Regions from separate parts of the Cupriavidus gilardii genome, predicted to be linked through region 2. Evidence: predicted binding sites of a transcription regulator. Region 2 holds the regulator's gene; each other region holds the start of a gene.
The links. Region 2 encodes HrcA, which represses chaperone genes, less so after heat shock. Its sites were predicted from a motif close to TTAGCACTCNNNNNNNNNGAGTGCTAA; they were not measured.
Positions count from the first base shown of each region.

Region 1: a site for HrcA is predicted at 3,141-3,167, ahead of groES (co-chaperone GroES). Genes of this name have one in related genera too.
Region 3: a site for HrcA is predicted at 4,423-4,449, ahead of rpoH (RNA polymerase sigma factor RpoH). Genes of this name have one in related genera too.

Region 1 is NZ_CP054626.1:2,334,154-2,340,450, reverse strand. Features, by position in the region: gene FOB47_RS20715 (alpha-amylase family protein) at 1-1,455, shown strand, start outside; gene FOB47_RS20710 (sensory rhodopsin transducer) at 1,505-1,903, shown strand; gene FOB47_RS20705 (TIGR03885 family FMN-dependent LLM class oxidoreductase) at 1,944-2,921, shown strand; gene groES (co-chaperone GroES) at 3,269-3,559, shown strand; gene groL (chaperonin GroEL) at 3,668-5,311, shown strand; gene FOB47_RS20690 (metallophosphoesterase) at 5,522-6,297, opposite strand, start outside.
Region 2 is NZ_CP054626.1:1,097,528-1,103,824, reverse strand. Features, by position in the region: gene FOB47_RS15265 (phospholipase A) at 1-408, shown strand, start outside; gene FOB47_RS15260 (thioredoxin family protein) at 449-865, opposite strand; gene grpE (nucleotide exchange factor GrpE) at 955-1,557, opposite strand; gene FOB47_RS15250 (hypothetical protein) at 1,821-2,006, shown strand; gene FOB47_RS15245 (RNA-binding S4 domain-containing protein) at 2,020-2,415, opposite strand; gene hemH (ferrochelatase) at 2,412-3,527, opposite strand; gene hrcA (heat-inducible transcriptional repressor HrcA) at 3,592-4,629, opposite strand; gene FOB47_RS15230 (NAD kinase) at 4,732-5,649, shown strand; gene recN (DNA repair protein RecN) at 5,734-6,297, shown strand, end outside.
Region 3 is NZ_CP054626.1:337,361-343,657, forward strand. Features, by position in the region: gene puuE (allantoinase PuuE) at 1-636, opposite strand, end outside; gene FOB47_RS11745 (aspartate/glutamate racemase family protein) at 702-1,436, opposite strand; gene FOB47_RS11750 (NCS1 family nucleobase:cation symporter-1) at 1,491-2,996, opposite strand; gene rpoH (RNA polymerase sigma factor RpoH) at 3,396-4,292, opposite strand; gene FOB47_RS11760 (pirin family protein) at 4,671-5,546, shown strand; gene ybiB (DNA-binding protein YbiB) at 5,628-6,297, opposite strand, start outside.

The DNA.
Region 1 (6,297 bases), 1.2 Mb from region 2:
TTTCGCGATGGCGGCTACGACATCACCGACCACCTCGCCGTCGATCCGCGCTTCGGCAATCTGGCCGACATGGTGGCGCTGCTGGAGAAGGCCGAGGAGCTCGGTATCCGCGTGATGGTGGAGCTGGTGGCGCACCACACGTCCGATCAGCACCGCTGGTTCCAGGAAGCGCGGCGCGACCGCAATTCGCCGTACCGCGACTACTACGTCTGGGCGGACGAACCGGTGGAGACCGACGTCAAGCCGATCTTCCCGACCGTCGAGGACAGCGTCTGGACCTGGGACGAGGAAGCGGGCCAATACTATCGGCATGCCTTCTATTCGCACCAGCCCGATCTGAACATCGCCAACCCGGCGGTGCGCACCGAGATCGAGGAGATCATGTCGTTCTGGCTGCGGCTCGGCGTATCGGGCTTCCGCATCGATGCGGCGGGGCACATGATCGACGGGGCCAAGGAAGCGGACCCGCGCGACGACGGCTTCTGGCTGCTGAACGACCTGCGCGCGTTCGCCACGCTGCGCCGCTCCGACGCGGTGCTGCTCGGCGAGGTCGACGTGCCGGCCGCGGACTACGCGCGCTATTTCGGCAAGGGCCATCGGCTGACGCTGGTGTCGAACTTCTTCCTGAACAACTTCCTGTTCCTGGCGCTTGCGCGGCAACAGGCCGAGCCGATCGAGCGCGCGCTGCGCGATCAGCCCGACCCGCCCGAGCGCGCGCAGTACGCGGTATGGGTGCGCAATCACGACGAGCTCGATCTGGAGCGGCTCAGCGAGGCGGAGCGCGAGGAGGTGATGCAGCGCTTCGCGCCGGACGAGAACATGCGGGTCTACAACCGCGGCATCCGCCGCCGGCTGCCGCCGATGCTCGATGGCGACCAGCGCCGCATCGCGCAGGTCCATGCGCTGCTGTTCTCGCTGCCCGGCACGCCGATCCTGCGCTACGGCGAGGAGATCGGCATGGGCGAGGACCTGTCGCTGAAGGAGCGCCACGCGGTGCGCACGGCGATGCAATGGTCCGACGAGGTCAATGGCGGCTTCTCGCCCGCCGATCCCGCATCGCTGCCGGTGCCGGTGATCCGCGAGGGCCCGTTCGGCTACGGCGAGGTCAATATCTACGACCAAACGCTGCGCGACGATTCGCTGCTGGCCAAGACCGGCAAGATGATCCGCGCGCGCCTCGGCATGCCCGAGATCGGCTATGGCGAATGCACGGTGATGGAGGTCGGCTGCCCGTCGGTGCTGGCGCTGCGGCACGAGCTGGACGGGCAGGTGGTGTTCACCTTCGCCAATCTGTCGGACAAGGACGTCGAGGTGAAGCTGCCCGACGTCGAGGTCGGCGAGCTGCGCGACATGCTGGTCGATGGCCCGTATCCGCCGGCGCAGACCGCGCATACGCTGAAGCTGCGTGCCTACGGCTACCGGTGGCTGCGGCAGCGGCCATGCTTCGGGCCGTGATCGGGAGCATGCGTTCGGGCAAGGACAGCGACAACCAAGGAGAAACGCGATGGAAGCGATCGGACAACGGCGCTGGGTCATTGCGGAAGGCTATCTGCCGCCGACCGACCCTGCCGCCAGCCGGCAATTGAACAGCCACGAGGCGGCCTGCCTGCTCAATACCGGCGATGCTCCGGCCCATGTCACGGTGACGATCTTCTATGCGGATCGCGAGCCCGTCGGTCCGTACCGGCTGACGGTGCCGGCGCGGCGCACGCTGCATCTGCGCTTCAACGATCTGCACGACCCCGAGCCGATCCCCGAGGACACCGACTACGCCAGCGTGATCGAGTCCGATGTGCCGATCGTCGTGCAGCACACCCGGCTCGATTCGCGCCAGGCCGCGCTCGCGCTGATGACGACGCTGGCCTATCCGGTCCCGGCCTCGGTGTCCGCCGCGTCCGGCTGACCGCGGCGCACCCGATCCCCATCCCGCCCAGGAGTCCGCCATGCCCTTGATCGGTTATCACGCCTCGCACGAACAGTTCTCGCCAGGCGATCTGCTGCGCTATGCGCGCGCCGCGCAGCTGGCCGGCTTTACCGCGCTCAGCAGCTCCGACCACTTCCATCCGTGGAGCGAGCGGCAAGGGGAGAGCGGCCATTCCTGGTCGTGGCTCGGCGCCGCGATGGCGACCGTCGACCTGCCGACGGGCGTGGTCGCCTGCCCGTTCGGGCGCTACCACCCGGCCGTGGTGGCCCAGGCCGCGGCGACGCTGGAGGCCATGTTCCCGGGCCGCTTCTGGATCGCGCTGGGCACCGGCGAGGCGCTGAACGAACACATCACCGGCCGGCCGTGGCCGCCCAAGCCCGAGCGGCAGGCGATGCTGTCCGAATCGGTGGAGGTGATGCGCGCGCTGTGGCGCGGCGAGGAGGTGACGCACCGGGGCAGCATCGTCGTCGATCGCGCCCGGCTGTACACGCTGCCGCAGCGTCCGCCGCCGATCTTCGCCGCGGCGCTGACCGAGCAGACCGCGCGCTGGGCGGGGCAGTGGGCCGACGGCCTGATCACGATCTCGGCGCCGCGCGAGACCATGCGCGCGGTCATCGACGCCTTCCGCGAGGGCGGCGGCGGAGGCAAACCGGTGCATATTCAGGCCAAGATCGCCTACGCCGACCCCACGCAGGGCGACGAGGCCGCGCGCCGCATGGCCTACGAGCAGTGGCGCACCAATGTGTTCGACAGCGAGACCGCGGCAAACCTGGCGACCCCGGCCGAGTTCGATGCCCGCGCCGGCACCGTGTCCCCGGACGACATCGAGCGCGCGGTCCGGATCTCCTGCGACGCCGCGCAGCAGGCCGCCTGGCTTGCCGAAGACCTGGCGATGGGCGCCGACGCGGTCTTCCTGCACAACGTCTGCGGCAACCAGCAGGCCTGGCTCGACGCCTGCGCGCAGACGGTGCTGCCGCAGTTGCGGGGCGGCGCCTGAGCCTGGCTGCGTCCCCCCGCAAGGCGGGGGCGGTCCGCCGTCGCGACAGACGTTCGGGGCAGCAGGCGACATCCGCCTGAAAAATTACCGGCCGCACAATACAAGAGACAATGCCCGCCCGGCCTTGCTCGGCGCGGGGCCGCGGCAAACTGCCTTCCTTTATACGGGTAAACCCGTATTCAGACCTCGTCTTGAAAACCCGAAACCCCGTCCCTATAATTAGCACTCGCCGGACGTGAGTGCTAACAGCGTGCTGTAACCTGCATCCGGCGGCCGATTTCAAGGGCCCCCGCAGTTCCGCGGCGGCCACTTTGCAAATAAATGCTCACTTGTACTAAGGAGTCCGTATGAATCTGCGTCCTTTGCACGACCGCGTGATCGTCAAGCGTCTGGACAACGAAACCAAGACCGCTTCCGGCATCGTGATTCCCGACAATGCTGCCGAGAAGCCCGATCAGGGCGAAGTGCTGGCCATCGGCCCGGGCAAGAAGGATGACAAGGGGGCGTCGATCGCCCTCGACGTCAAGGTGGGTGACCGCGTGCTGTTCGGCAAGTACGCCGGCCAGACCGTGAAGGTGGATGGCCAGGAACTGCTGGTCATGCGCGAAGAAGACATCATGGCGGTCATCAACAAGTGATGTCGCTGTCCGGGCGCCGCGCGTCCGGAACCCCCGGGGCGCACGGTTCCGCCGCTGCGGCGATCGCGCCCGGGACTTTTCCCGTACAGAATTCTGGAGATCTAGAACATGGCAGCTAAAGACGTAGTGTTCGGCGACAGCGCTCGCCACAAGATGGTCGAAGGCGTGAACATCCTGGCCAACGCGGTCAAGGTGACCCTGGGTCCGAAGGGCCGCAACGTGGTGCTCGAGCGCAGCTTCGGCGGCCCGACCGTGACCAAGGACGGCGTGTCGGTCGCCAAGGAAATCGAGCTGAAGGACAAGCTGCAGAACATGGGCGCCCAGATGGTCAAGGAAGTCGCTTCCAAGACCAGCGACAACGCCGGTGACGGTACCACCACTGCGACCGTGCTGGCCCAGTCGATCGTGCGCGAAGGCATGAAGTACGTTGCCGCCGGCATGAACCCGATGGATCTGAAGCGCGGCATCGACAAGGCCGTTGGCGCCGCCGTCGAAGAGCTGAAGAAGCTGAGCAAGCCGACCACGACCAGCAAGGAAATCGCCCAGGTTGGCGCGATCTCGGCCAACAGCGACGAAGTGATCGGCAAGCTGATCGCCGAGGCGATGGACAAGGTCGGCAAGGAGGGCGTGATCACCGTCGAAGACGGCAAGTCGCTGGCCGACGAGCTGGAAGTCGTCGAGGGCATGCAGTTCGACCGCGGCTACCTGTCGCCGTACTTCATCAACAACCCGGACAAGCAAGTCGTCCAGCTCGACAACCCGTTCGTGCTGCTGTTCGACAAGAAGATCTCGAACATCCGCGACCTGCTGCCGGTGCTGGAGCAAGTGGCCAAGTCGAGCCGTCCGCTGCTGATCATCGCCGAAGACGTCGAAGGCGAAGCGCTGGCGACCCTGGTGGTCAACAACATCCGTGGCATCCTCAAGACCGCCGCCGTCAAGGCGCCTGGCTTCGGCGACCGCCGCAAGGCCATGCTGGAAGACATCGCCATCCTGACCGGCGGCACCGTGATCGCCGAGGAAGTCGGCCTGACGCTGGAAAAGGCCACGCTGCAAGACCTGGGTCAAGCCAAGCGTGTCGAGATCGGCAAGGAAAACACCATCATCATCGACGGTGCCGGTGACGCCGCCGCGATCGAAGGCCGCGTCAAGCAGATCCGCGCCCAGATCGAGGAAGCGACCTCGGACTACGACCGCGAGAAGCTGCAAGAGCGCGTGGCCAAGCTGGCCGGCGGTGTTGCGGTGATCAAGGTTGGCGCTGCCACCGAAGTCGAAATGAAGGAAAAGAAGGCTCGCGTCGAAGACGCGCTGCACGCCACCCGCGCTGCCGTTGAAGAAGGCATCGTTCCGGGCGGTGGTGTGGCCCTGCTGCGTGCCCGCGCCGCGATCGCCAGCCTGAGCGGCGACAACCCCGACCAGAACGCCGGCATCAAGATCGTGCTGCGCGCCATGGAAGAGCCGCTGCGCCAGATCGTGCTGAACGCCGGTGAAGAAGCTTCGGTCGTCGTCGCCAAGGTCATCGAAGGCAACGGCAACTTCGGCTACAACGCCGCCAGCGGCGAGTACGGCGACCTGGTCGAGATGGGCGTGCTGGACCCGACCAAGGTGACCCGCACCGCGCTGCAAAACGCCGCTTCGGTCGCGTCGCTGATGCTGACCACCGACTGCGCGATCGCCGAAACGCCGAAGGAAGAGTCGGCGCCGGCAATGCCGGGCGGCATGGGTGGCATGGGTGGCATGGACGGCATGATGTAATCACGCCGGCCGTCGGCTTCGGCCGACTGCCCTGACTGCCGAGACGGCGTGAGTCGTCGCTTCAGTCGAAACCCCCACGGGTGCAAGCCCGTGGGGGTTTTTTGTTTTGGGCTCGCGGTGGGGCGCTTTCGGGCGATGGGTTTCTCCCCTCTCCCGCTTGCGGGAGAGGGGGGGAGAGGGGAACCAAACCACCGGAGGAAGGGACAGCGCTCAAACCTCGACCACATACCCCCAATCGAACTTCGCGTTCTCCAGCGCCCCGTCGCCGCGCCGTACATAGCCGCGCGGGTTGCAGACGACGCGCGCGCCGTCGACGCGGTAGTCGAAGCTGGTGTGGGTATGGCCGTGGATCCACAGGTCGGCGCGCTGGACCAGGTCGGGCCGGCGCGAGATGAAGCCGGCCGACGCGAGATCGTGCGCATAGCGCGGGTCGAGGCTGCCCAGGTCCGGCGCATGGTGGGTGACGACCACGGTCGCGCCGTCGAACGGCTTTTCCAGCTCGCCGGCGAGCCACGCGGACTCGGCCCGGTGCCGCGCCAGCGCATCGGCCGGCGTGAAGCGCCGCAGGCCGCCTTCACCATCATCGCCGCCTTCTTCCACCGAGATCAGCCGATGGTCGAGCATCACCTTGGCGCAGGCCTGCATCGCGTCGTCGATGCGCTCGCGGCCGAACAGCGCGTAGTCGGCCCACCAGGTCGTGCCGAGCACGCGGACCGGCGCCTGGCCCGGCAGTTCGAACACAGCCACGCCTGCGGTCAGCAGATGCACCTGCGGATGCGCGGCCGCGGCGGCGGCCAGTTGCGCATCGACCCGCGTGAAGGTGCTGTCGTAGTACTCGTGGTTGCCGGGCACATAGACGATCGGCCCGCGCAGATGCCGTGCGGCCCAATCGATGCCGTCGCGGCCGTTGGCGATGTCTCCGGCCAGTACGACCACGTCGGCGTCGCAGTCGGGGACCGATTCGGGGGTATGGTGTTCCAGATGCA
Region 2 (6,297 bases):
TCCAACGGCCGCGACGGCGACCAGTCGCGCAGCGTCAATACGCTGTTCCTGAAGCCGACCTTCCACTTCGGCGAGACGGACGACTGGCACTGGACCGTGACGCCCAAGCTCTACTACTACCTCGAGAAGAGCGACAACAGCGATATCGCGCGGTACCGCGGCTATATGGATCTGCGGGTCGCCTACGGCAAACCCGATTCGTGGGAACTGGCGGCGACGGTGCGCAAGGGCACCCGCCAGTGGTACGGCAGCGTGGATGCGCAGTTCACCTACCCGATGGGCCGGCTGATACCGGGCACGGCCGGCTATCTGATGGCCGGCTACTTCGTCGGCTACGGCGAGAGCCTGCTGGACTACAACCGCAAGACGCCCTGGCAGTTTCGCATCGGCTATTCGCTGAACCGCTGAGTCGCCGCCGGACCGCGAAGCCGCGGCGGCGGCCGGCCTGTCATCCGGTCAGCGGCTTGCCGCTCGCCTTCAGCCGCGCGTTGGCGACCGCCGCGGAGAACTGTCCGATGCCGTGCCAGCCGGTGGCGCGGCCCAGCTTCTTGCCGCGGTGGAAGAACATGAACACCGGGATGCCGTACAGCCCGAAGCGCCGTCCCAGCGCCGGATGGGTGTAGACGTCGGCATGCAGCCAGTGCAGATCGAGCGCGCGCAGCGGGTCCGGGTTGGCCAGCATGGCCTTCTTGGCCATCTCGCAGTTGTAGCAGTCCTCGCCCCAGAAGAACACGCAGACCAGGTCGTCGCCGGCCGCGGCGAGCGCGTCGTCGATGGTGTCATGATCGACCGCGCGCATGCCGAAGGCCTCGAAGGCGCGGTGATCCGTGTGGGGCGCCGGCGCTGCGCCGAACGGGTAAGGCATCGCATTTCTCCACAAACGAGAACGCCCGGTGCCGAAACGGCGCCGGGCGTGGCTGCGCATCGGTGGCAGGCCGGTCTGCCCGCCGACCCTTACTTCGGCGCAGCCACCGTCACCAATGCGGGCCGCAAGACGCGGTCCGCGATCAGATAGCCGCGCTGCAGCACGGCCACCACCGTGTTGGGTTCCTGATCCGACGGCACCATCGAAATCGCCTGGTGCCGATGCGGGTCGAACTTCTCGCCGACCGGATTCAGCTCGACCATGCGGCCCTTCTCGAAGGCGCTGGCCAGCTGCTTGGCGGTCAGCTCGACGCCCTCGCGCAGCTTGGCGATATCGCCCGATCCATCGGCCAGCGCGGCCTGCAGGCTGTCCATCACCGGCAACAGATGCTCGGCGAAGCTCTCGATGGCGAACTTGTGGGCCTTGGCCACGTCCTCCTGTGCGCGGCGCCGGATGTTCTCGGACTCGGCGACGGCGCGCAGATACAGATCGTAGTTCTCGCGTGCCTTGGCTTCCTGTTCCGCCAACTGTGCGGCCAACTGCGCCGCCGGCTGGTTCGCCACGTCATCCGCGGCGGCGGCAGGCTCGGCCGATTGGTTTGGCGTGGCCGATTGCGCGGCTTGCGCTTCGGCGGCCTGGTCGGCGGGCGAGGTCGGCGGCGTGTTGGATGGCGTTTGCTTCTGGTCTTCCATGTCGATCCGTTTCAGAACAAGTTGCGGCCGCACATGGCGGTCCGCCTGGGGTCAATCGGAATTCAGCTGGCAACTGGTGGCGCCAAGCCGATATTTCAAGAGCGGATGGACATCTGCAACGAAACATCAGCTTACAAACTTAAACCAGTGCTGCGAGAAGTGAAATTGCTTTGCTGCAGTGCAGCTTCTAAGATAAATCCAAAAAAACGACAAAACTGCCGGGGTGCCGTCTCCTATTGCAGTCTTCCTGCCGGGGCAAGGCCATGCGCAAGCTGCCGAAACCGTCCAACAAGACGCCGAAGTTCTCCGTGTTCACGTTGCTGGTGCTGCTTTCGCTGGTGGCGCTGACCGTCTTCATCTGGCTCTCGGACGGACTGGCCCCGCGCGACAGCGTCGCCGGCGGCGCCGATCCGGCGCTGCGCCAATACATCATCCAGTACTCGCGCTGAACGTTTCAGCGGCTTACCCTTTGAAATCGTCGATGCGGCGGCGATCCCGCTTGGTCGGTCGTCCCTGTAGTTGCGACGCTGGCTCCACATGGAAACGCCGCCGCTCGGCTTCCGCGGCACGCCGCGTGCGGCTCTCCTCGGTTTCCTCATAGAGCGTCTGGGCCACGGACGCCGGCCCGCGCGCCGGGGCGATGCCCTTGACCACCAGCTCCCAGCGCTGCTGATGGGCGTCGATGCGCACCGTGTCGCCCGGCTTGACCTCGCGCGAATTCTTGCATGGCTGCCCGTTGACCTCTACGCGGCCGCGTTCGACGGCCTCCGCCGCCAGCGAGCGGGTCTTGAAAAAGCGCGCGCACCACAGCCACTTGTCGATCCGCTGCCGCGCATCGTCTTCATACGACGGATTCATGCCGCGGCCCCCCTTGCCTGCGCCAGCGCGCGCCTCGCTTCCAGTTCGTGCGCATGCGGCAGTCGCAACGGCCAGCCCTGCATATGCTGCAGCGCGATCTCCGACAGCGCGGTGATCCAGAAGGGCGCGTCGTTCAGGCACGGAATGAAGTGGAATTCCTTGCCGCCGGCGACCTTGAATTCGGACTGCCCTTCCATCGCGATCTCTTCCAGCGTCTCGATGCAGTCGGCCGGAAAGCCAGGGCAGAACACGTCGACCCGCGCGGTGCCGACCTTGCCCAGCTCGGTCAGCGTCGGTGCCGTATAGGGCTGCAGCCACTCGGCCTTGCCGAAGCGCGACTGGAACGTGACCTGATACTGGCCAGGCTGCAGGCCCAGCGCCTCGCCCAGCATGCGGCCGGTCTTCAGGCATTCGCAGTGATATGGGTCGCCCAGCTCCAGCGTGCGCCGCGGCACGCCGTGGAACGACAGGATCAGCCGGTCGCCGCGCGCGAAATCGGGCGCCCCATGCTGGGCCCAGTAGGCGCCGACCTGCTGATGCAGCGCCCCCAGATAGGCCGGGTGATCGTGGAAATGTTTGACCAGGCGCAACTCGGGCTGATTGCGCCATTCGCCCAGCACGCGGAACAGTTCGTCGAAGGCGGTCGCGGTAGTGGTGCCGGAATACTGGGGATACATCGGCAGCGCCAGGATGCGCTCGCAGCCCTGGCGCCGCAGCGCCTCCATCACCGACGGGATCGACGGGTTGCCGTAGCGCATCGCGCAGGCGACCGTCACGTCGTGGCCCTGCTGCGCCAGCAGCTGCTGCAGCGCATGCGCCTGCCGCTCGGTATGCACCAGCAGCGGCGATCCGGTCCGGTGCGCCTCGCGCAGCCAGATCGATTCGTACTTCAGCGCCGACGCGCGCGAGCGCAGCGGCAGGATCAGCCCGTACAGCACCGGCAACCAGGCGGCGCGCGGAATCTCCACCACGCGCGGATCGGACAGGAACTGCTTCAGGTAGCGTCCGACCGCCTTCGGGGTCGGCTCGTCCGGCGTGCCCAGATTGATCAGCAGGATCGCCGTGCGGGGCGCCTGCCCATGCCGGTAGGCAGGTTCTGCGGTAAATGTCATAGGGATTCCGGTATCGCTGGGGCGCGAAGGCCGCCCTGCGCGTGGCGGCCCGCCCTGGCCGCCATCAGTTCTGGCTGCTCAGCGCGCTCGACAGCAGCCGCGCCGTGATATCGACGATCGGGATCACCCGGTCATAGGCCATCCGCGTCGGGCCGATCACGCCCAGCGTGCCGACGATCTGGCCATCGACCTCGTACGGCGCGGTGATCACCGCCATGTCCTCGAGCGGCACCAGCCGGCTCTCGCCGCCGATGAAGATCTGCACGCCCTCGGCGTGGCTCGACACATCGAGCAGCTGCAGCAGGCTGGTCTTGTGCTCGAACACGTCGAACAGCCGGCGCAGCTTGTCCATGCTCGAGGCCAGGTCCTCGACCTCGAGCAGCTTGCGTTCGCCCGAGATATAGACCTGCTCGTCCTCGTCGGCCATCGCGCTGCTGCCGGCCTCGACCGCGGCCTGCATCAGTTCCGACATGTCGATGCGCAGCGCCTTCAGTTCGTCGCGCAGCCGCTCGCGCACGGTGTCGAAGCGCATGCCGGCGTAATGGGTGTTGATGAAATTGGCGGCCTCGACCAGCTGCGACGCGCTGTAGGGCAGCTCGGTCTGGATGATGCGGTTCTGCACGTCCCCTTCGGGCGTCACGATGATCAACAGGATGCGCTTGTCGGACAGCCGCATGAACTCGATCTGCCGGAACGCCTGCGCGCGGCGGGGGGTCATCACCACGCCGGCGAATTGCGACAGGTTCGACAGCGTGCGCGCGGCCGTCGTGATCATCCGCTGCGGGCTCTGCTCCTGCGCACCGAGTTCGCCCTGGATCAGCCCGGCCAGCTTGGTGCGGTCGAACTGGGTATCGAGCGGCTGGGCCGTCAGCATGGTATCGACGAACAACCGGTAGCCGCGCGGGGTCGGGATGCGCCCCGCCGACGTGTGCGGGCTGGCGATGAAGCCCATCTCCTCCAGGTCCGACATCACGTTGCGGATGGTCGCCGGCGACAGGTCCAGTCCCGAGTACTTCGACAGCGTACGCGAGCCGACCGGCTGCCCTTCGGCGATGTAGCGCTCGATCAGGGTCTTGAGAAGGGTTTTCGCTCGTTCGTCCATGGTGTCCCGATTTTACGCAAGTTTTGCGCGGTGGGGCTCGCTCTGGCACTCGTCCCCCGGGCCGTGCTGACAATGGTCATGGCGGTATGGTCTAATCCGGGCATGTCTGCACACCCCAAGTCCGGCGCCGCGCACGCGCCCTTTCGCACGGTCGCCCTGGTCGGCAGGTATTCGACCGCGGGCATCGAAGGTCCGCTCGAGGAGCTGGCGGCCTGCATCCTGCGCAATGGCCAGGACGTGGTGTTCGAACGCGAGACCGCGCTTGCCACCGGCCTGACGGACTACCCCGCGCTGTCCGCCGAAGAGATCGGCCGCGAGGCCGACGTCGCCGTGGTGCTGGGCGGCGACGGCACGCTGCTCGGCATCGCCCGCCAGCTGGCCGGCTTCTCGGTGCCGCTGATCGGGGTCAACCATGGCCGCCTCGGCTTCATGACGGACATCCCGCTGGAGGATGTGCAATCGGTGCTGCCGGCCATGCTCAGCGGCCACTACGAGCCCGAGAACCGCATGCTGCTCGAATCGCGCGTGATCCGCGACGACGGCGTGATCTTCTCCGCGCTGGCCCTGAACGACGTGGTGGTCAATCGTTCGGGCATCTCCGGCATGGTCGAGCTGGCGGTCTCGGTGGACGGCTACTTCATGTACAACCAGCGTTCCGACGGCCTGATCGTGTCGACGCCGACCGGATCGACGGCGTATGCGCTGTCGGCCGGCGGGCCGATCCTGCATCCGACGCTGTCGGGACTGGTGCTGGTGCCGATCGCCCCGCATGCGCTGTCGAACCGCCCGATCGTGCTGCCGCACGATGCCGAGGTGTCGATCGAGGTGGCCACCGCGCGCGATGCCAGCGTCAATTTCGACATGCAGTCGCTGACCTCGCTGCTGCCCGGCGACCGCATCGTGGTGCGCCGCTCGGCCAAGACCATCAACCTGCTGCACCCGGTCGGCTACAACTACTACGCGACGCTGCGCAAGAAGCTGCACTGGCACGAGTACCCGACCGAAGACAACCGGCTCTGAGCGCAAGCGTCCCGCATCGTCAGCCTCGCCGCCTCAGCCGGTCCCGATCCCTCACCAAGTCACCGCCGCCCTCCGTCTCCCAAGATGCTGCGCAGCCTGTCCATCCGCGATTTCGTCATTGTCGATACGCTCGACCTCGACTTTTCCGCCGGCTTTACCGTGTTCACCGGCGAGACCGGTGCCGGCAAGTCGATCCTGATCGATGCGCTGGCGCTGGTGCTGGGCGAGCGCGCCGATGCCGGCGTGGTGCGCGAGGGCGCCGCGCGCGCCAGCGTCAGCGCCACCTTCTCCACGCACCCCGCGCTGGACGCCTGGCTCAACGAGCAGGCGCTGGCCGAGGACGACGGCAACGTGCTGCTGCGCCGGGTCGTCGACGCCAACGGCCGCAGCAAGGCCTTCATCAACGGCAACGCCGCCACGCTGGCGCAGCTGCGCGAGGTCGGCGACCAGCTGGTCGACATTCACGGACAGCACGCGCACCAGCTGCTGCTGCGGCCGGACGCGCAGCGGCTGCTGCTCGATGCGCATGCCGGCCTGACCGCGCAGTCGGCCGCGGTCGCCGAAGCCTGGCGCACGTGGCGCGCCTGTGTGCGCCAGCGCGAAGCGGTCGAACAGCAGTCGCGCGAGATGCAGCTTGAACGCGAGCGG
Region 3 (6,297 bases), 760 kb from region 2:
CTCGGTCCAGAACGGCAGGTCGTCGCCGTAGTAGTCCGAGTCGTAGACGAAGCCGCCGTGCTCGACCACCAGGCGCCGCGTGTTGGGGCTGTCGCGGCCGGTGTACCAGCCCAGCGGCGCGCTGCCGGTCAGCTCGCGGATGATCTGCATCGCGATGCGCATGTGCTCGCGCTCGGTGGCCTCGTCGATGTTCTGGTAGTGGATCCAGCGCCAGCCATGGCAGGCGATCTCGTGGCCCAGCTCGACGAAGGCGCGGGTCAGCTCGGGATGGCGCTGCAGCGCCATCGACACGCCGAAGATGGTCAGCGGCAGGCCGCGCTGCTCGAACTCGCGCAGGATGCGCCAGACGCCGGCGCGCGAGCCGTATTCGTAGATGCTCTCCATGCTCATGTGGCGGTCGGGGTAGGCCGCCGCGCCGACGATCTCGGAGAGGAACTGCTCGGAGGCCGCATCGCCGTGCAGCACGCAGTTCTCGCCGCCTTCTTCGTAATTGAGCACGAACTGCAGCGCCACGCGCGCGCCGCCCGGCCAGTGGGCATGCGGCGGCCGCGCGCCGTAGCCGATCAGGTCGCGGGGATAGGGGTGGCCGGCATCGGCACCGGCCGGCGAGCGGGAAGCAGTGAGCGGAGTGGACATGATCTGCGGTATGCGGAAATCAATGAAGGCGGAAATCGATGAAGGTAAGCGATGAAGGCCGCGCCTCAATTGATCGCGAACGGTGCCAGCATGCCGGCGTAGGCCTTCGGCAAGGGCCTGGCCCAGTCGCCGCGCTTGCTGGTGCGCAGGCGGATCGCGACCAGCGACTCGACCATCTTGACCGCCGACACCACGCCGTCGATGACCGGCGCGCCGATTGCCTCGGAGATCTCGTCGCACAAGTCGGTCATGCCGGCGCAGCCGAGCACGATGCAGTCGCTGCGGTCCTGCGCCAGCGCCTGGCGGCACGATTCGGTGATGATGCGGCGCGCGTCCGAGCCCGGCCGCTCGAGCTCCAGCACCGGCAGATCGCAGGCGTGCACGTTGCGGCAGAACCGTTCCATGCCGTAGCGCTCGGCCAGGTGCCACGCGATATTGCAGGTGCGCGCCAGCGTGGTGACGACGCTGAAGCTGGTGCCGATCAGGCTGGCCATGTGCATCGCGGCCTCGGCGATGCCGATCACCGGCCCGCGCGCCATCTCCCGTGCCGCGTACAGCCCCGGATCGCCGAAGCAGGCGATCACGTAGCCGTCGACGCCGTCGGCCTCGCCCAGCCGGATCTCCTCGAGGATGCCCGGCACCGACAGCGCCTCGTCATAGTGGCTCTCGATGGAGGCGGGGCCCATGCGCGGGCTGACCGCGACGATGCGCGTGTCGGGCGAGGCCACGGTGCGGGCGCACTGGCCGATCTTGTCGGTCATGCTTTGCGTGGTATTGGGATTGATGATCTTCAGCTTCATGGCAAACGTCGGGTGGTCGGATCGTCGGATCGTCGAATGGGTCGTGGCGCGGCGTCAGGCGGCCGCGAAGAAATGCGGCATCATGCGGCGCGCCAGCACGCGGTACAGCACCAGCGCGATGCCCATGCCGATGAACCAGCTGTAGTTGGCCAGGCCCTGCCAGGCCGGCACCACCACGCACAGGATCGGAATGATCGCGGCCGGGATCATCGTGGCAATCGCCACCGGGTTGTAGCCGCGGGTGTACCAGTACTTGCCCTGCGGACGCATCGTGTACAGGTCGTCGACGTCGACCTGCTGGCGGCGCACCAGGTAGTAGTCGGAGATCAGGATGCCGAACAGCGGCCCGATGAAGGCGCCCAGCACGTCCAGCGTGTAGTGGATGACCTGCGGGTTGTTGTACAGATTCCAGGGCGTGATGAAGATCGAACCGACCGCGGCGATCATGCCGCCGGTGCGCCAGCTGATGTGCTTGGGCGACACGTTGGAGAAGTCGAACGCCGGCGACACGAAGTTCGCGACGATGTTGATGCCGATGGTGGCGGTCATGAAGGTCAGCGCGCCCAGCACCATCGCGAAGGTGCTGTCGATATGGCTGACGGTCTCCACCGGATCGGTGATCAGCTTGCCGAACACCGGCAGCGTGGCCGAGGTCGTGATCACGGTCAGCAGCGAGAAGCCAAGGAAGTTGATCGGCAGCCCCCAGAAGTTGCCCTTGCGGACCGCGCCGAAGTCCTTCGCGTAGCGAGAGAAGTCGCCGAAGTTCAGCATCGGGCCGGAGAAGTACGACACCACCAGCGCGATCGCGGTCAGCATCACCGGTACCGCTTCCCAGCCGCTGTACTTGACGAAGCTCAGCGTGAAGCTGACGTTGCTCCAGCCGGCCTTGTTCACCAGCCAGATCGCCAGCAGGATCATCACCACATAGACCGCGGGGCCGGCCCAGTCGATGAACTTGCGAATGGTTTCCATGCCGGTCCAGAACACCAGCGCCTGCAGTACCCACAGCGTCATGAAGGCCGCCCAGCCCAGTGTCGACAGCCCGGCGAAGCCATGCAGCTTGACGTCGGCATAGGGCGCCAGCGACGGGAAGAAATGCAGCGCCAGCACCAGGAAGGCCGACGAGGCCAGATAGGTCTGGATGCCGTACCACGCCACCGCGATCAGGCCGCGGATCACCGCCGGAATATTGGCGCCGAGCACGCCGAACGAGGCCCGGCAGATCACCGGATACGGGGTGCCGGTGACCTGGCTCGGCTTGGCCACCAGATTGCAGAAGAACTGCACGATGACGATGCCGACCAGCAGCGCGATCAGCACCTGCCAGCTGGTCAGGCCCAGCGCGAACAGGCTGCCGGCGGTGATGTAGCCGCCGACGCTGTGCACGTCCGACATCCAGAACGCGAACATGTTGTAGGTGCTCCAGGTCTGCTTCTTCAGCGGCGCCAGGTCTTCGTTGGTCAGCCGTTCGTCGTACGACGGCTTGATCAGCGCGTTGCCATGGTGGACGGACGCGCTGTCCTGCAGCTCGGCGGCGGCAGGCGCGGTGGTGTGCATCATGCTTGTCTCCTCAAGGCGATGCCATGCGGTGGCCGGCGCGCGGGAGGCGCCGGATGGGCGGTGTGGATCGAAGGATCGGGAATCCGCTCTCAGGATTTGATTTGTAGACAGGATTGTCTACAAAATCGTTTGTAGTTGTGTACGGATTTGTAGATCACGTCTTGGTGATTGTCAACATCACGACGGACGGATGCGGGCAAACCCCGAGACGGGAGAGGCGCGCGGGGGAGGGACCGGGCGCGCGGGTGGCGTTGCGGGCTCCGGGGAGCGGTGGCGGGGCAAAAGAAAAGGGCCGGGTCCCTCGCGGAACCCGGCCCGTGTCGCCGCTGTCACCCCGCGCATGCGGGGAGCCAGCGGCTGGCTTGTGGCTTTCGGTTGATGGCCTGCGGCCGGCGTCGATCAGGCGAAGGCTTGCAGCGCGCCCTTCATCTTCTTCATCGCGGCGGACTCGATCTGGCGGATGCGCTCGGCCGAAACGCCGAACTCGTCGGCCAGTTCGTGCAGCGTGGCGCCGCCCGAGCCGTCGTCGTTGACCTGCAGCCAGCGCGCCTCGATGATGCGGCGGCTGCGCGGATCGAGCTTGGTCAGAGCCTGTTCCAGGCCCTCGACCTGCATGCGGTCCTGGCGCTTGGCCTCGAGCACGCGCGTCGGCTCGTTGTGGTTGTCGGCCAGATAGACGATCGGCGCGAACTCCTCCTCGCCGTCGTCGACCTGGCCTTCCAGCGCCAGATCGCCGCCGGACAAGCGGGTTTCCATCTCCATCACTTCTTCCGGCTTGACGTTCAGCTCGCGCGCAACCGCGTCGATCTCGTCCGGGGTGAAGGTGTGGGCGCCCTGCTTGTGGCTGCGCAGGTTGAAGAACAGCTTGCGCTGCGCCTTGGTCGTCGCGACCTTGACCATGCGCCAGTTGCGCAGCACGTACTCGTGGATCTCCGCCTTGATCCAGTGGATCGCGTACGACACCAGGCGCACGCCCTGGTCCGGGTCGAAGCGCTTGACGGCCTTCATCAGGCCGATATTGCCTTCCTGGATCAGATCCGCGTGCGGCAGGCCGTAGCCCAGGTACTGGCGCGCGATCGACACGACCAGACGCAGGTGCGACATCACCAGGCGGCGGGCCGCCTCGACCGAGTCGTGGTCGCGCAACTCGCGCGCGAGCCGCTGCTCCTCCTCGGCGGTGAGCATCGGAATACGGTGGACAGCCTGGATATAGCTGTCGAGATTGCCCAGCCCGGCGGGCAGGGTCAGGGCCATGCTGTTGGCGCGCTGCGGCACCATCGGCAGGGTGTTGTTCATGGTGATCGAATCGGCAGACAGGACTGCGTTCACTCGGGGCTCCTTTCGCATCCGGCGGGCGGCGTGCCCGCGTGTCGGAAGCATCGACGGCGTCGTGGCCGGCGCTTCCCACACTGCAATGCAACGCATATTAGCACTCCAGCCGGGTGAGTGCTAATTGGAGTCCGGCGCGCTGCGATAGTTCCAGGATATCGGAAGAAATATTCCATAGCGCCACAGGTTGCCGGAAAGTCGCCCGGAAACCGCAGCGGCGACGGACACGAGTTCGTTAGAGCGCCGGCCCCGCTCCGGGTTCTGCTGCAGGGACCATGCCATCGGGCCGCAAAGGCTACACTTGCCAGCAATGCGTCGATCCGCCACGCCCTTGGAGTGTCAGCCATGTCCGCCATTGAACATTTGTTGAAACCGCATGTAAGAGATATCGGCGACTTCTCGGTGCGCCGGGTACTGCCCTCGGCTGCGGCGCAGACGGTAGGTCCGTTCATCTTCTTCGACCACATGGGCCCGGTCGAGCTGGCGCCGGGCAAGGGCATGGATGTGCGTCCTCATCCTCATATTGGCCTTGCCACCGTCACTTATCTGTTCGAAGGCGAAATCGTCCATCGCGACAGCGTCGGCAGCGAACAGACCATCCGGCCCGGCGACGTCAACTGGATGACCGCGGGCAGCGGCATCGTCCATTCCGAGCGTTCGCCGCAGGCCGCCCGGGACGCCGGCCCGCGGTTGCACGGCATCCAGACCTGGGTGGCGCTGCCGCGCGAGCACGAGACGGTCGCGCCCTCGTTCTTCCACCATCCGGCCGACACATTGCCGCGGCTGGTCCACGGCGGCGCTCGCATCACCGTGATTGCCGGCGACGCCTTCGGCGCGCGCTCGCCGGTGCAGGTGTTCAGCCGCACGCTCTATGCCGCGCTGGAGCTCGACGCCGGCGCCAGCCTGGTGATTCCGCCCGAGCACGAGCAGCGCGGCCTGTACCTGGTCGACGGTGCCGCCGCGATCGACGGCATCGCGCTGCCGGCCGAGCACCTGGCGGTGCTGACGCCCGGCGCCGAGGCGACCGTCACGGCGCTGGAGCCGTCGCGACTGATGCTGCTCGGCGGCGAACCGGTCGACGGCCGTCGGCACATCTTCTGGAACTTCGTCGCCAGCAGCCGCGAGGCGATCGAGGAGGCGGCGCGGCGCTGGGAGAACGACGAGTTCCCGCACGTACCGGGTGAGACCGAGCGGATTCCGCTGCCGCCGCGGCGGCTCTGACGCCCGATCCGAGGGTTGCTTACCTCTGCCGCATGCGGGAGAGGGGCCGGGGACAGGGCCGGGGAGAGGGTAAGGTTTTCGCTACAGCGGACTGACCCAGCTGACCCGCGCGCTCTCGCGCAGGCAACCGCGGATCGTCTCGATCTGCGTCGCGATCGGCGCCGGCACCGGTACGGTGCCAGACAGCACGTCGCGGATCCACGCCGCCGTCAGCGCCACATCGGTGCCCGGCGGCAGCGCCGGCACGTCGGCGACCGAGCCCGACATCGGATCCACCAGCGTGCGCTGATGGCCGTCGTGCAGCCAGTCGATGCGGCTGCCACGGCGCGCGTCGGCCACCACCTCGCCCTCGGTGCCGCGCGCCAGCAGCACGTTGGCCGGCTCGTGCGAGAAGTAATCGGTCAGCGTTTCGCGGTATTCCGGATGCGTATAGCTGTACAACCGCAGCGCCTCGGCCGGCGTATGCGCGCCGACCGGCTGCAGCATCTTGACGATGGTGTGCGAGGAATTGCGCAGCCCGATCACGGTGCGCTTGTCCAGCAGCGCGGACAGGGCCGGCGACAGCACGTCGATCGGCAGCACCGCCAGCGGACCGGGATCGGCGATGCCGCCGCCCCCGGGCTGCGCGAGCCGCCGCGCGGCCTCGTCCACCGTCGCGCACGGCGCGATACCCAGCGCCTCGAACAGCATGATGCTGGTGACGCGCTGATTGAACTCGCGCGTTCCATGCACCAGCACGGGGATACCCTCC